One region of the Colwellia sp. BRX8-5 genome, then DNA from elsewhere that is predicted to be linked to it. Evidence: predicted binding sites of a transcription regulator. Region 1 holds the regulator's gene; each other region holds the start of a gene.
What was found. The regulator FNR, encoded in region 1, switches genes on or off when oxygen is low (the NO sensors DNR and NnrR bind a similar motif). The targets are predictions, from matches to a motif close to TTGATCTAGATCAA.
Positions count from the first base shown of each region.

Region 2: a site for FNR is predicted at 1,852-1,865, ahead of hemN (oxygen-independent coproporphyrinogen III oxidase). Genes of this name have one in related genera too.
Region 3: a site for FNR is predicted at 1,960-1,973, ahead of napF (ferredoxin-type protein NapF). Genes of this name have one in related genera too.
Region 4: a site for FNR is predicted at 1,834-1,847, ahead of H4J62_RS13805 (GbsR/MarR family transcriptional regulator). Genes of this name have one in related genera too.

Region 1 covers NZ_JACGVR010000005.1:184,977-188,193, forward strand. The annotation lists gene uspE (universal stress protein UspE) at 27-953, opposite strand; gene fnr (fumarate/nitrate reduction transcriptional regulator Fnr) at 1,103-1,822, opposite strand; gene H4J62_RS05675 (sulfite exporter TauE/SafE family protein) at 1,861-2,538, opposite strand; gene ccoS (cbb3-type cytochrome oxidase assembly protein CcoS) at 2,544-2,756, opposite strand; gene H4J62_RS05685 (heavy metal translocating P-type ATPase) at 2,786-3,217, opposite strand, start outside.
Region 2 covers NZ_JACGVR010000001.1:265,418-268,634, reverse strand. The annotation lists gene H4J62_RS01130 (DUF1285 domain-containing protein) at 1-319, shown strand, start outside; gene hemN (oxygen-independent coproporphyrinogen III oxidase) at 369-1,739, opposite strand; gene H4J62_RS01120 (DUF2489 domain-containing protein) at 1,924-2,415, opposite strand; gene yihI (Der GTPase-activating protein YihI) at 2,425-3,006, opposite strand.
Region 3 covers NZ_JACGVR010000025.1:26,401-29,617, forward strand. The annotation lists gene napA (nitrate reductase catalytic subunit NapA) at 1-902, opposite strand, end outside; gene H4J62_RS14765 (chaperone NapD) at 899-1,204, opposite strand; gene H4J62_RS14770 (TIGR02808 family protein) at 1,207-1,347, opposite strand; gene napF (ferredoxin-type protein NapF) at 1,344-1,883, opposite strand; gene prfC (peptide chain release factor 3) at 2,305-3,217, shown strand, end outside.
Region 4 covers NZ_JACGVR010000021.1:49,050-52,266, forward strand. The annotation lists partial or broken gene H4J62_RS13795 (alpha/beta hydrolase family protein) at 1-108, opposite strand, end outside; gene H4J62_RS13800 (M17 family metallopeptidase) at 258-1,625, shown strand; gene H4J62_RS13805 (GbsR/MarR family transcriptional regulator) at 1,896-2,441, shown strand; gene H4J62_RS13810 (cytochrome ubiquinol oxidase subunit I) at 2,554-3,217, shown strand, end outside.

The DNA.
Region 1 (3,217 bases):
TTAATGGATATTTACATATTTCAATATTAAGCTAATGGCGAGAGGTAACCATCAGGTTTTATCGCTAAGACATCACAGTTAAGGCGGTCAATGACATGCTCTGCAGTATTACCAATAAGTGCCGCTGAAATCCCCGTTCGACCAATAGTACCTAACACAACTAATTCAGCATCAACGTGCTTAGAAATACTTTGAATAACATCTTCAGGTAAACCTTCTTTAACATGGGTATTTTTAAGCGGAATATTAAAGCTATTAGCATGGTCTTTCATCGCACTTTTGTGATGATTAAACATAGTGTCGTTATATTCAGAGGCGTTAAACTCTGGAATTTCAATGGCAATATTTACTGGCGTACCTGGATAAGAATTCACCAAATGAACATTGGCTTTAATCAGTGAAGAAAACACTATTGATTCTTGGGTTAACTTATTATTAAGCGCTTTGTGCTCATCATCATCGCTACCGATATTGAGTGCGGTAAGTAAATTACCATTGCTTGGCCAGCTATGGTCTTTAACCAGTAATACTGGGCAGGGACATTTCCTTAATATATGCCAATCTGTTGGCGTAAAAATAACCGACTTTAGCTTGTCATGTTGATGGGTGCCTTTGATGACAATATCGAAGTTTTCAGCCAGTACTTTTTTTATGATCTTTTCAAATGGGCGATTATGCCAAATAATACAGGTATCTATGGTTATGTCTTGGTGATCAGTTTCTGAAATCTTTTCGTCTAACCATAGTTTACGATCATTAATAACCGATTGACGCATTGCTTCTCGCTCGTCGCCAGAAAGCATGGTGGTCATTTCATAAGATAAATCATAAATGGTTAAAAATGCAGTGATCTGTCCGCCACTATGTCGTGCTAATTCAATCGCACGTTTCAACGCTTTTTGATTTTCAGTGGTTGGATCAATAACGGCTAATATTTTTTTATACTTATCCATAATATTTACTCCCTAGTTATTAAATAATATTAATAATAGACCATAATTAATAGATATTATTTGCTTTAAATCATAATATTTCAATAAAAAAAATGCTTAACATCTTTAATGTTAAGCATTTATCTATAATTATTTAAAAAAGCGATAAACTACAGTGAAGCACACTCGTTAAGTTTATCCATATTAAGTATTGTGATGAGTTTTCCATCAACTGTGATTAATTCATTTTTTTGAAAACGATTTAATAATCTACTGATGGTTTCAACCGTTAAACCAATATAATTACCTATGTCACTTCGCGTCATCGTTAGGCGAAAATCTGTTAGTGACATACCCCGTGCATGATAGCGACTGGCTAAGGTTGAAATAAAAGTTGCTAAGCGTTGTTCAGCATTTTTGCGGTTAAGTAGCGTTAACATTTCTTGATCTGAGCGGATTTCGGAACTCATCATGCGAAGAATTTGTTTTTTCAACTTAGGCATCGTATTCGATAATGAATCTAAAGTATTGTAAGGTATCTCACAGACCATAGATGTTTCTAAGGCTTTTGCAAAACTAGGATGCTCTGACTCAGCAATAGCATCAAAACCTAATAAATCACCCGCTAAATGAAAACCGGTAATTTGTTCTTCACCTTGTTCATTAACCGTAAATGTTTTGAATGTTCCAGAGCGAATAGCGTATAAAGCTTGCATTTTGTCGCCATCTTGGAAAATTTGTTCGCCTTTATGAATAGGGCGTTTACGGTCAATAATGCTGTCTAGTGTATCGAGTTCTTTATCATTTAAAGAGAAAGGTAAACACAGCTCGCTGATACTACAGTTTTGACAATGAATATGTTGAGATGTAGAACATGGCTTTTTATACATATTAACCTAAATGAGTTATCCCTAATTTATCGATCATATTAAAACAATTGCTTATATGCAAACATTAAACTGTATATTCCGTATGAAATTATCATTAGCGCCATTATTTTCTTGAATTTCGTGTTTGTTACCAACGACTTTATACCAAAAGAGCCAAGTGAAAGACTTAACAAGGCTGGTAAAGTACCTAAACCAAAACTGGTCATAATTAGGGCGCCACTGAGAGCACTTCCACTGGCTAAGGACCAAGTTAATGTTGAGTAGACTAAACCACAAGGTAACCATCCCCAGACTGCTCCTAATGCTAGCGCTTGTTTAGCATTATTAATGGGAATAAACCTTTTACTTAACGGGGATAGATAGCGCCAAAGGAACTTACCCATTTTTTCAACTTTTGATAGCCACATTAACCATTGGCCTAAATACAAGCCTAATAAAATTAAAAATACCGCTGCAAATAACCGTAAAAAACCTAATGGAACGCCAATATTCTTTATTGCAATAGAACTACTAAATCCAACGATTGCCCCAATTAAGCTATAAGAAAAAATTCGGCCAACATTATATGCACCGACCAGCTTAAATTTATCGCTGCCTTTTTGTTGCGGTGATATAGCAGATGTTAACATCGTTGTTATACCACCGCACATACCGATACAATGTCCCGAACCTAACAAGCCGATGATGAATGCCGATAAATAATCTATACTCAACATGGCTGTTATTTACTACCCGTATCATTTTTAGCTGTATTTTCGCTATGGGTTTCAGTGGACTTTTTGGTGGTAGTGTTTTCATCTTCATCAAACAAGATACTCATACCTTGTTTCTCTAAATCATCAAATTGTTCAGTTTTTACTGCCCAAAAAAATAAATAAATGGCGATAGAGGTTAGGATTATCGCTATGGGGATCAAAATATAAATAATGCTCATGGTCTTTATGCTCTATTATAAGTTTGCGTTTACTTTTTTAATAAACGTAACGAGTTAGTGATAACCAATATCGAACTTGCAGACATACCTATAACCGCCATATAGGGAGTAATGTAGCCTGAGACGGCAAGGGGCAATACGATAGCATTATAACCGAATGCCCAAAAATAATTTTGCCAAATAATGCGACGAGTTTTATTGGCGACCTGTCTTAATGTTGTTATCGACTTTAAACGATTATTGAGTAAGATAACATCGGCACCACTTTTAGCTATATCGGTGCCACTCCCCATAGCAATCGAGACATGGGCTGCGCCGAATACTGGCGTATCATTGACACCATCGCCGACCATAGCAACGGTTGAGTTTTTAGGCTGATTTTTTATTATCGCCATCTTATTAGCCGCAGTCAAAGTACTATGTATCTCGTCTAAATGTAGCAATGCCTGAACTTTTTCACA
Region 2 (3,217 bases), on a different contig from region 1:
ACCCGCTGAAAAAGTTAAGATTATCGTTGAAGACGCCCCTTTTGTATTAACGCAATGGGCTTGGCAAGATGATAACAAATCAATAATGACGGTTAGTACCAATGTAGATGACGAGTTCGTGCTTGATGAAACTCATCCGTTAACGATGAATGCTAACGGCGAATTATATGTATTAGTGCGTCGTAATTTATTGGCAAAAGTTCACCGTAATGTTTATTACCAATGGGCCGATTTAGCACAAGAAGAGGTTACAGAAAAAGGCGTTGAATTAATTTTTTCAAGTGCTGACCACAAGTTTAGTTTAGGAAAAATTGATTAAATTTCTCACCTTTATAGTTATTTATTATTTATAAAGGTGAGAGTTCCGCTTAAATTACCCGCGAGAAGCGCTGTTGGTTAACGTGTTGTTTCATATAAGCATCAAAACTCATGCAAATATTACGAATCAACAAACGCGCTTTCTGATCTACTTTAATAAAATCAGCCGTATTTTCAACCAAACCATCACTGATAAAAGTTTTCAGTAGCGGTAAATCTTCAGCAAAATATTCTGCAAAATCGATATCGTACTTTTTACTGATCTGATGTTTATCAATATATAAATTACACATTAATTCACGAATAACTTCGCCACGGATCACGTCATCTGTTGATAAGCTAACCCCTTTCACTTGTGCATTTTTTCTAGTATCTATCGCTTTATAATAGGCTTGCAATTCTTTAATATTTTGACTGAAAGAAGTACCGATATTACTAATAGAAGAAACACCTAATCCTAACAAGTCACAACCACCCTTTGTAGTATATCCTTGGAAATTACGGTGTAGGGAACCCTCTTTTTGTGCAATAGAAAGTTCGTCATTAGGTTTAGCAAAGTGATCCATACCAATGAAATCGTAGCCAAATCCACAAAGCTTTTCGATGGCAAGTTTCATTAAGGCAAATTTTTCTTGCACGCTGGGTAACCATTCGTCACGTAATTTACGTTGGGCAGCAAATCGGTTTGGAATATGTGCATAGCTAAACAATGAAATACGGTCGACATCCATCTCATGAGCTTTGTTAAGCGTTTTTGTAAAGGTTTCTATAGTTTGGTGAGGCAAACCATAGATCAAGTCGATATTAATTGATTTGAAGCCCACTGCCTTTGCATGGGCAATAAAGTCGCTAATAAATTCGGTTGATTGCACACGATTAATTGTTTCTTGTACTTTTTTGTCAATGTCTTGTACGCCAATACTTAGACGATTAAAACCTAAATCAAAGAGGTGTTCGGCAAGGTTCATTTCAATTTCACGCGGATCAATTTCTATACTCATTTCTACATGTTCAGCAAAAGTGAATTTTTCTTTTAATAAAGAGACTAATTTTGTGATTTGGATATGGGTTAAAAAGCTGGGTGTGCCGCCACCCCAATGGAGTTGTTTAACGGTGTAGTCAGTAAAAAATTCAGCTCGTGAACTAATTTCTTCCGCTAAAAACTCTAAGTAGGTATCGGCCTTGTCACGGTGACGGGTAATTACTTTATTACAGCCACAGTAGTAGCAAAGGCTATGGCAAAAGGGAATATGTACATACAAGGACAATTCACGGTTGGGTGAATCTTTCACTGCTTGGATGAAATCTTGTTCAGAAAATTCATCATGAAATTCTAATGCCGTTGGATAAGAGGTATATCTAGGTCCACTGGTATTATATTTAGACAGTAATTTAGGGTCAAAAAATTGATTTGCTTGCATGGTTGGTTACCGAGTTAGCCATTACTTATATACGCGTTATCAATCAAAATATAGATTGAATGGTAACGGGTATATGCTAAGCAACAGTTTAACAATGCAAACATTAACAATATTGATCGAGCGCAACAAAGCGTTATTAACTTAGTAAAAAGTTAACTTGGTAAAAAATTAACTTGGTAAAAAATTAACTTGCTAGCGCACTCATACGTTCTTGGGCATATTGATGCAAAGAGATAACGTCAATATTTATCTGTGCGGATAAATCGCTCTCTGCTTTCATACGTTCAAAATCAAGTTTCATACGCTCATTTTTGGCAAGTTTCTTTCTTGCATCAAGAATAGGCATATGTTTAATTTTATCATAAAGTTCAAAGACTGCAGGAAACTCTGCTGACAAACCACTGCTCAACTTTAAAGAATCGAGCAATACACTCAATCGCCAACAACCCTCAGCGATATCACATTGCTCTTCTTTCATTGCGTGGGCAATAATCACAACACTACTAAGGATTTTACTATCGTGCTTTGCTAAGGCAATTTTTTTATCTTGCTCTGCCTGTTTTATTTTAGCTGTTTGCGCTTTTAGCTGGCTTAATAATTTCACCGCATAAAAAGCAAGCGCAGCAATAATAATTACTCCGCCAACTAGTATATAAATCCAAGGAGTTGAAAACATGATAAAGCCTTATTCGAATTTTGACAGGTCGCTGTTGTCAAATTTATCCCAAAGATCATCACCTGATTTTGCTTTGCTAGCCGTTTCAGGTGATTCGTCATCTTCATCTTCTATGCCGAGTATCTCACGTAGCTGTTGATGACGTTCCATTTTTTCATTGAAATAATCAACATCTTCGTTACTTAGCGAAATATCTTCATCTTGCTGGGCAAGGATACTTTGCAAGCGGCTATCTTCTTCAATAGCGAAGAGTTCTTGTTGTAATGAGGTATCAGCTTCAACAACACGAATAGCAGCAATTGGAGAGTTATCTGCTTTTACTTTGTTTTTGGCTTTAAAAGGTTGCACCGCCGCTGTTACCGGTCCGCCAAGATCTATTGGTTTTTTACTACCAATGCGCGGATCTTTCTTTTCTGTAGGTAAGTGAGATTCTTTACCTGCATCAAAAGCTTCTTTTTGTCGGTTGCCGGCTTGCTTTCCTGTTTTCTTCTTTGGTTTTCTATCAACAGGAACTAGGGCTTTTTTCTTATCATCTTTTACTGCGCCGATAGGACCATTGCCTTGTTTTCTAGATTTTTTGGTACGAGACATAAAATAATTTCGTTTTTAAATTCAATGGTTCTATTTTACGTTATATTGTAGGAAACAGCGATAGTGTTTTTCATGATTAATTTTCAGACATAAAAAAACGATGAACAAGTCATCGTTTTCATCAAACTTTAAGTGGTTATCCTAACCTATTAGCAATTCCGTTTATAAGCTTTAACGTATTATTATTTTTTATGTTGCGTTAAATACTCGG
Region 3 (3,217 bases), on a different contig from region 1:
ATATCAGTAACACCTTCACGAATATTGACATGCTTTTTCATGAAATCTTCGTTAACGGCGTTATTTTGAATAATATAATTAGCAATAAAGTTTAATATCGCTAAATCTGTTTGTGGTGTAAAAATCATACCGTTATCAGCAAGTTCAAAACTTCGATGCTTATACGTTGATAATACGTTTACTTTTACATGAGGATGACTTAAACGACGGTCAGCTAAACGCGACCATAAAATAGGATGCATTTCCGCCATATTAGAACCCCAAAGTACAAATGCATCGGCGTGCTCTAAATCATCATAACAACCCATAGGTTCGTCGATACCAAAGGTACGCATAAAACCACCCACAGCTGACGCCATACAATGACGAGCATTAGGATCAAGGTTGTTGGTTAAAAAGCCCGCTTTCATTAGTTTTGAAGCAGCATAACCTTCCCAAACAGTCCACTGACCCGAACCAAACATACCAACAGAGGTCGGGCCTTTTTTCTTTAAAGCGGCTTTAAATTTTTCAGCCATAACATCAAAGGCGGTATCCCAGCTTACCGGTGTAAACTCACCTTCTTTGGCATAAACACCATCTTTCATCCGTAATAACGGTTGAGTTAATCGGTCTTTCCCGTACATGATTTTGGATAAAAAGTAACCTTTAATACAGTTAAGACCTTTGTTAACTTCTGCTTGAGGGTCACCTTGAGTCGCCACCACTTTTCCTTCTTGTGTTCCAACAAGCACACTACAACCTGTGCCACAAAAACGACAAGGGGCTTTATCCCATTTAATGGTAGTATCCGACGATTTAGTCAGCAAGTTTGAAGCTGAAGATGGCACGGCGATACCTGCGGCGACAGCTGTTGCTGCAATGGCGTTCGCTTTTATAAAATCACGTCTTGTTAATGTCATACCTTTATCCCCTGATGTTGTGGTAGCCCATAATCATTATGATGAAAAATCAATGATGAAGAGATCACACCCGGTAAATTACTCATATCTGTAATGGTGTTAATAAGGCCTTTGCCTTTTTCACCTCTGTTTAAATCATTTTCTTCTATGGTAACCACCATAGAGCCGTTATCAGCAATCTCATGCACTTCAGCGCCAGGAAATCCGCCCAGTTCTTCGGCCACTTTTGCGGTATTACTTGGCTGAGCAACAAAAAGCACACCAGCAATATTAATAGGTTTTTCTTCTAGTAGATTGATCACGATTATTCCCCAGCAGGCTTAATACCTAACATTTTTAAAAGTGCGATAGCGACTAAAGCGGTACCGGCAAAACCAGCTAAAAAAATAACAGGCATCGATGAATATCCTAAGATATTCCAAATCATTTGTTCAAGAGCGCTCATATAACTCTCCTATTAGTATGTGTGGGTTGCTCACCCACAGAATTTTTTGGTGTTAATTCAATAGATGATTGCGGGCAAATAGCAACACAGGCCCCACAATTTGTGCAGTCACTAAGTTTTATCTGGGGTTGTGGTACTGATGAATTTATATATTTAAAAGATATAGCTTCTGTCTCACAGCTATCTTGACAACTTTGGCAAAACACATCGTTAACCGCTAAGCAATCGCCCTTTATGGAGATATCTAAATCCCAAGCATTAATTTCTGGAGCAAGTGCACGCTCGACAAAAAGTGGCTGCTGACAACTTTCAACGCACGCTTGACAAAAAGTACACTCTCCTTTTAAAAAGTTAACTTCAGGGAAACCGCCATCACCTTTTTGAATGATATTTTCAGGACAAGACGTTAAACAGTCACCACATTGTGTGCAGCCATCAATAAAAGTGGCTTCATTGAGCACCCAAGGCAATCTGATTGCCGAAGCAGTTGTTAATTTTTTTGCTTTAAAAAAGTTTCTTCTAGCTAAATCAACCATGCTATCTCGTTATTTTCACATCATATTTCAGACTTTCTACCCAAGCGTAATTTATCTTATACTCGAAAGTGAGATATTGATTTTGATCAAGACTTTCAAATAATATGACTATTGATGTCTTCATTAAATTCAGAAAAAGCCAGGGTGTATTGAATTTATTATTGAATCTCAACCTTAAAAATAACCAATCAAATAATTATTATCTGCACGATCACTTGCCACTTAATCAAATAACAAAATAAAAAGTGTTAATGTCTAGGATTCTTGCTAAAAATAATCATTTAAAGACAGTCCCCTAATGCGGCTATTTATATTTATGGTACAATGCGCGCAAAATTTAGGATTGTTCATATGTCCTTTCAGTATTTAAAAAAAGCATTTTATGTGCATCAGCATGTACACCAAAGAGAACTTTTAAAACATGACAACGCTACAGGCTAATGAAGTCAATCTAAGACGTACTTTCGCAATTATCTCTCATCCTGATGCGGGTAAAACCACCATCACTGAAAAAGTATTACTTTTTGGTCAGGCTTTACAACGAGCCGGCACGGTAAAAGGTAAGAAATCAGGCCAGCATGCAAAGTCTGACTGGATGGAAATGGAGAAAGAGCGTGGTATTTCTATCACGACCTCTGTAATGCAATTTCCTTATAACGGTTGTTTAGTTAATTTACTGGACACACCTGGTCACGAGGACTTTTCAGAAGATACCTACAGAACACTCACCGCGGTTGATTCATGTTTAATGGTTATCGACGTAGCTAAAGGTGTTGAGGCACGAACAGTTAAGTTAATGGAAGTAACGCGTTTACGTGATACGCCCATCATTACTTTTATGAATAAAATGGATCGTGATGTTCGTGACCCAATGGAAGTTATGGATGAAGTGGAAGATGTGCTGAAAATAAAATGTGCCCCTATTACTTGGCCGATTGGTATGGGTAAAGAATTTAAAGGTGTCTATAACATTTTAACTGACGAAATATTTTTATATAAGTCAGGACTTGGCCATATGATCCAAGAAGAAAGAATTATCAAAGGGCTTGATAACCCAGAGTTAGATAAGGTCATTGGAACTTATGCTGACGATTTACGTGAAGAATTAGAACTGGTTGCGGGTGCATCACATGAATTTAATTTGGAAGAGTTTTTAAAAGGTGAACTAACGCCAGTATTCTTTGGTACGGCTTTAGGTAATTTTGGTGTTGACCATATGCTTAATGGTTTAACTAAATGGGCACCAAAACCTTTACCTCGTTTAACTGATGTTAGAGAAGTAACAGCTCAAGAAGAAAAATTCACTGGCTTTGTTTTTAAAATTCAAGCGAACA
Region 4 (3,217 bases), on a different contig from region 1:
CATCAACATTGGCTCATTAATTTTTTCTGCATGAAAGAACGGTGGCATCGATGCATAGGCTGGTTGACCTTCCCAAAAACTACGCTCTTCTCCTTGAAAGCAGAAGGGTTCGGTGGGTATTTCACTTACAAACATCTATGCTCGCAATAATTACTTTATAATTAGGCCAGAAACATCCGATAGCACTTCAACTTAATCTTGCTTAGGTTACAATCTAGCAAGACATAAAAACCAATCAATTCGTCCTAAGGAAATTCATGAATCAGTTACTACGTGCCGACGATAAAGGTACATCACTTTTTATCATCAACAAAAATAACTATAACGACTGGTTAAGCGAGCAAACTCAGCAAAACCAAGCATGGTTAGCCAATACTAATTATAAAGCTGAAGGTTTAGCGTTATTACCTAATACTCAAGGGGAGTTGTCGCTAGCAGTATTTGTTGTTGAAGATGCCAATCACTTCTTTGCCTGTGGCGAATTAATTAAGCAACTTCCTCCTGGTCAGTATTTGTTACATGCGAAAGATGAACAGCAACAAGCCATCTGTTTTTCATGGCTAATGGGCGCCTATAAATTCGATCGTTATGTAACAAAAAACAAAAATAATGACCCGCTTCCCTGCTTAGCCGTTAATAATCAGACCATAGTCGACAGTGCCATTAAATATGCCGAGGCAACGACTTTAGTACGTGACTTAGTCAATACGCCAGCAGCTGATATGATGCCAATAGATCTTGGTGACTGTGCGCAAAACTTGGCTAATAGGTATCACGGCCAAGTTCAGCAAATTATTGGTGATGAGCTGGTCGAACAAAATTACCCAACCATACATGCCGTTGGTCGCGCGAGTGCGCATGCACCTCGTTTAATTGACTTAACTTGGGGTAATAGCCATCACCCAAAAGTAACGTTAGTGGGTAAAGGCGTTTGCTTTGACAGTGGAGGTCTCGACTTAAAACCCGCTGCTGGTATGCGTAATATGAAAAAAGATATGGGCGGATCTGCACATGTCCTCGGATTAGCTCAACTAATTATGTCGCATAACCTACCAATTAATCTACGAGTACTCATTCCTGCGGTAGAAAATGCCGTGTCGAGCAATGCCATAAGACCTGGTGATGTTATTACTACACGCGCAGGTATTACCGTTGAAATTCACAACACTGATGCAGAAGGTCGCTTAGTATTGTGTGATGCTCTAACAGAAGCTGACACCGAACAGCCTGATTTAATTATTGATTTTGCAACCCTAACTGGCGCAATGCGTGTTGCTTTAGGCACAGAATTACCAGGATTTTTCTCAACAAGCGATGAAGTTGCTGCAGGTATTACCCAAGCGGGCAGCAAAATTAGCGATCCGGTCTGGCGTATGCCCCTTTATAGCCCATACGGTGATTTACTGAAAAGCTCTATTGCTGATATGACCAATTGCGCCGCAATACCCTTTGGTGGTGCAATTACCGCGGCATTATATCTACAAGAGTTTGTTAAAAAAGAGACTGATTGGGTTCACTTTGACGTGATGGCATTTAATATCAGAGCTTTACCAGGGCGCCCCCTTGGCGGTGAAGCTTTTGGTATTCGCGCCGTATTTGATTACTTACAAGCTAAGTATAAATAAGCAATTAAAACCACATCGCCATAAAAGTTAATAACTGCGGTGCTTTTGCGCCGCATTTATTCATAAATGTCTGTCGCTACCAAAGCTAGTTTTTATTGATACTTTCCCCATTTTTCTGTCGGTACCTCACTTAACAACACCTTGCTTTATCACGAGCTGAGTACCTCACTCAATAATCAAAAAAAAGCCATAATATTCAAAATAACACTTGATCTAAATCAACAAAGGTTTAAACTTTCAGAAATTACTGAAAGTTCAGAAGACTTAATTATGATTATGACAGCTAAAATCGAATCGTTCGTTATGCACTGTGGTGAAATGGGCAGTCGCTGGGGCTTTAACCGCACCGTAGGTCAAATGTATGGTTTATTAATTATTCACAATGATTCACTCACTGCGCTACAAATATCAGAAGCCCTCAACATTTCTCGCGGTAATGTCAGTATGGGTATTAAAGAATTACAGTCTTGGCGCTTAGTTCAAGTACAACATAAACCCAAAGATCGCAAAGAATATTACTCACCGGCTGGGTCTATTTGGGAAATGGCAATACGTGTCTTTGAAGAACGTCGCAAACGTGAGGTTGACCCTACCCTGTCACTATTACGCGATAATCTTTTAGATGAACCCGCTAACCCTCAAGAACAATATGCACAGCAAAAAATGCATGAGATGCATGACCTACTTGAAACGATTACCCATTGGGCGGCAGAACTACAAAGCATGAGCCCAGAAAAACTTAATACATTAATGAAACTTGGTGCCGGTGTCAGTAAAGTTATTGATATAAAAGATAAACTTTTAAATAAAAACTAAATTGTCACTTTGACTTTTTTAAAGCTAGCACATTAATGTTATAAAAAATTGTCACTTTAAACGTTAAACCCGTTGATGATACTCGTGTTTTCTAGGGTTTATGGAGTAAATCATGTTAGAAACCTTAATGCTTTCACGCATCCAGTTTGCCGCTAATATTAGCTTTCATATCCTGTTTCCAACAATAACCATCGCACTGAGCTGGTTTTTGTTTTATTTCAAATTACGCTTTGACCAAACCAATGATCCTATCTGGATGCGGGCCTACCGTTTTTGGGTCAAAATTTTTGCCCTTACCTTCGCAATAGGTGTGGTTACCGGTATTACTATGTCGTTTCAATTTGGCACTAACTGGCCAAAATTTATGGAAACAGTCGGTAATATAGCGGGACCATTATTGGGTTATGAAGTACTCACTGCTTTCTTTCTAGAGGCTGGTTTTTTAGGCATTATGTTATTTGGTATGAATCGAGTTTCGGCTCGAGTACATACATTATCAACGTTAATTGTCGCTTTTGGTACCAGTTTATCGTCATTTTGGATCCTAGCACTTAACTCTTGGATGCAAACGCCTCAAGGTCATGAGATGCGCGATGGTGTCGCATTCCCCGTTGACTGGTTTGCTATTATTTTCAACCCATCATTCCCTTACAAATTGTCTCATATGCTGGTTGCCTCTGGTTTAACGGCAGCATTTTTAGTTGCGGGTATAAGTGCCTATCGCCTACTCAAGGGTGATAACAAAAAAGCGCCACAATTAACGCTAAAAATAGCGT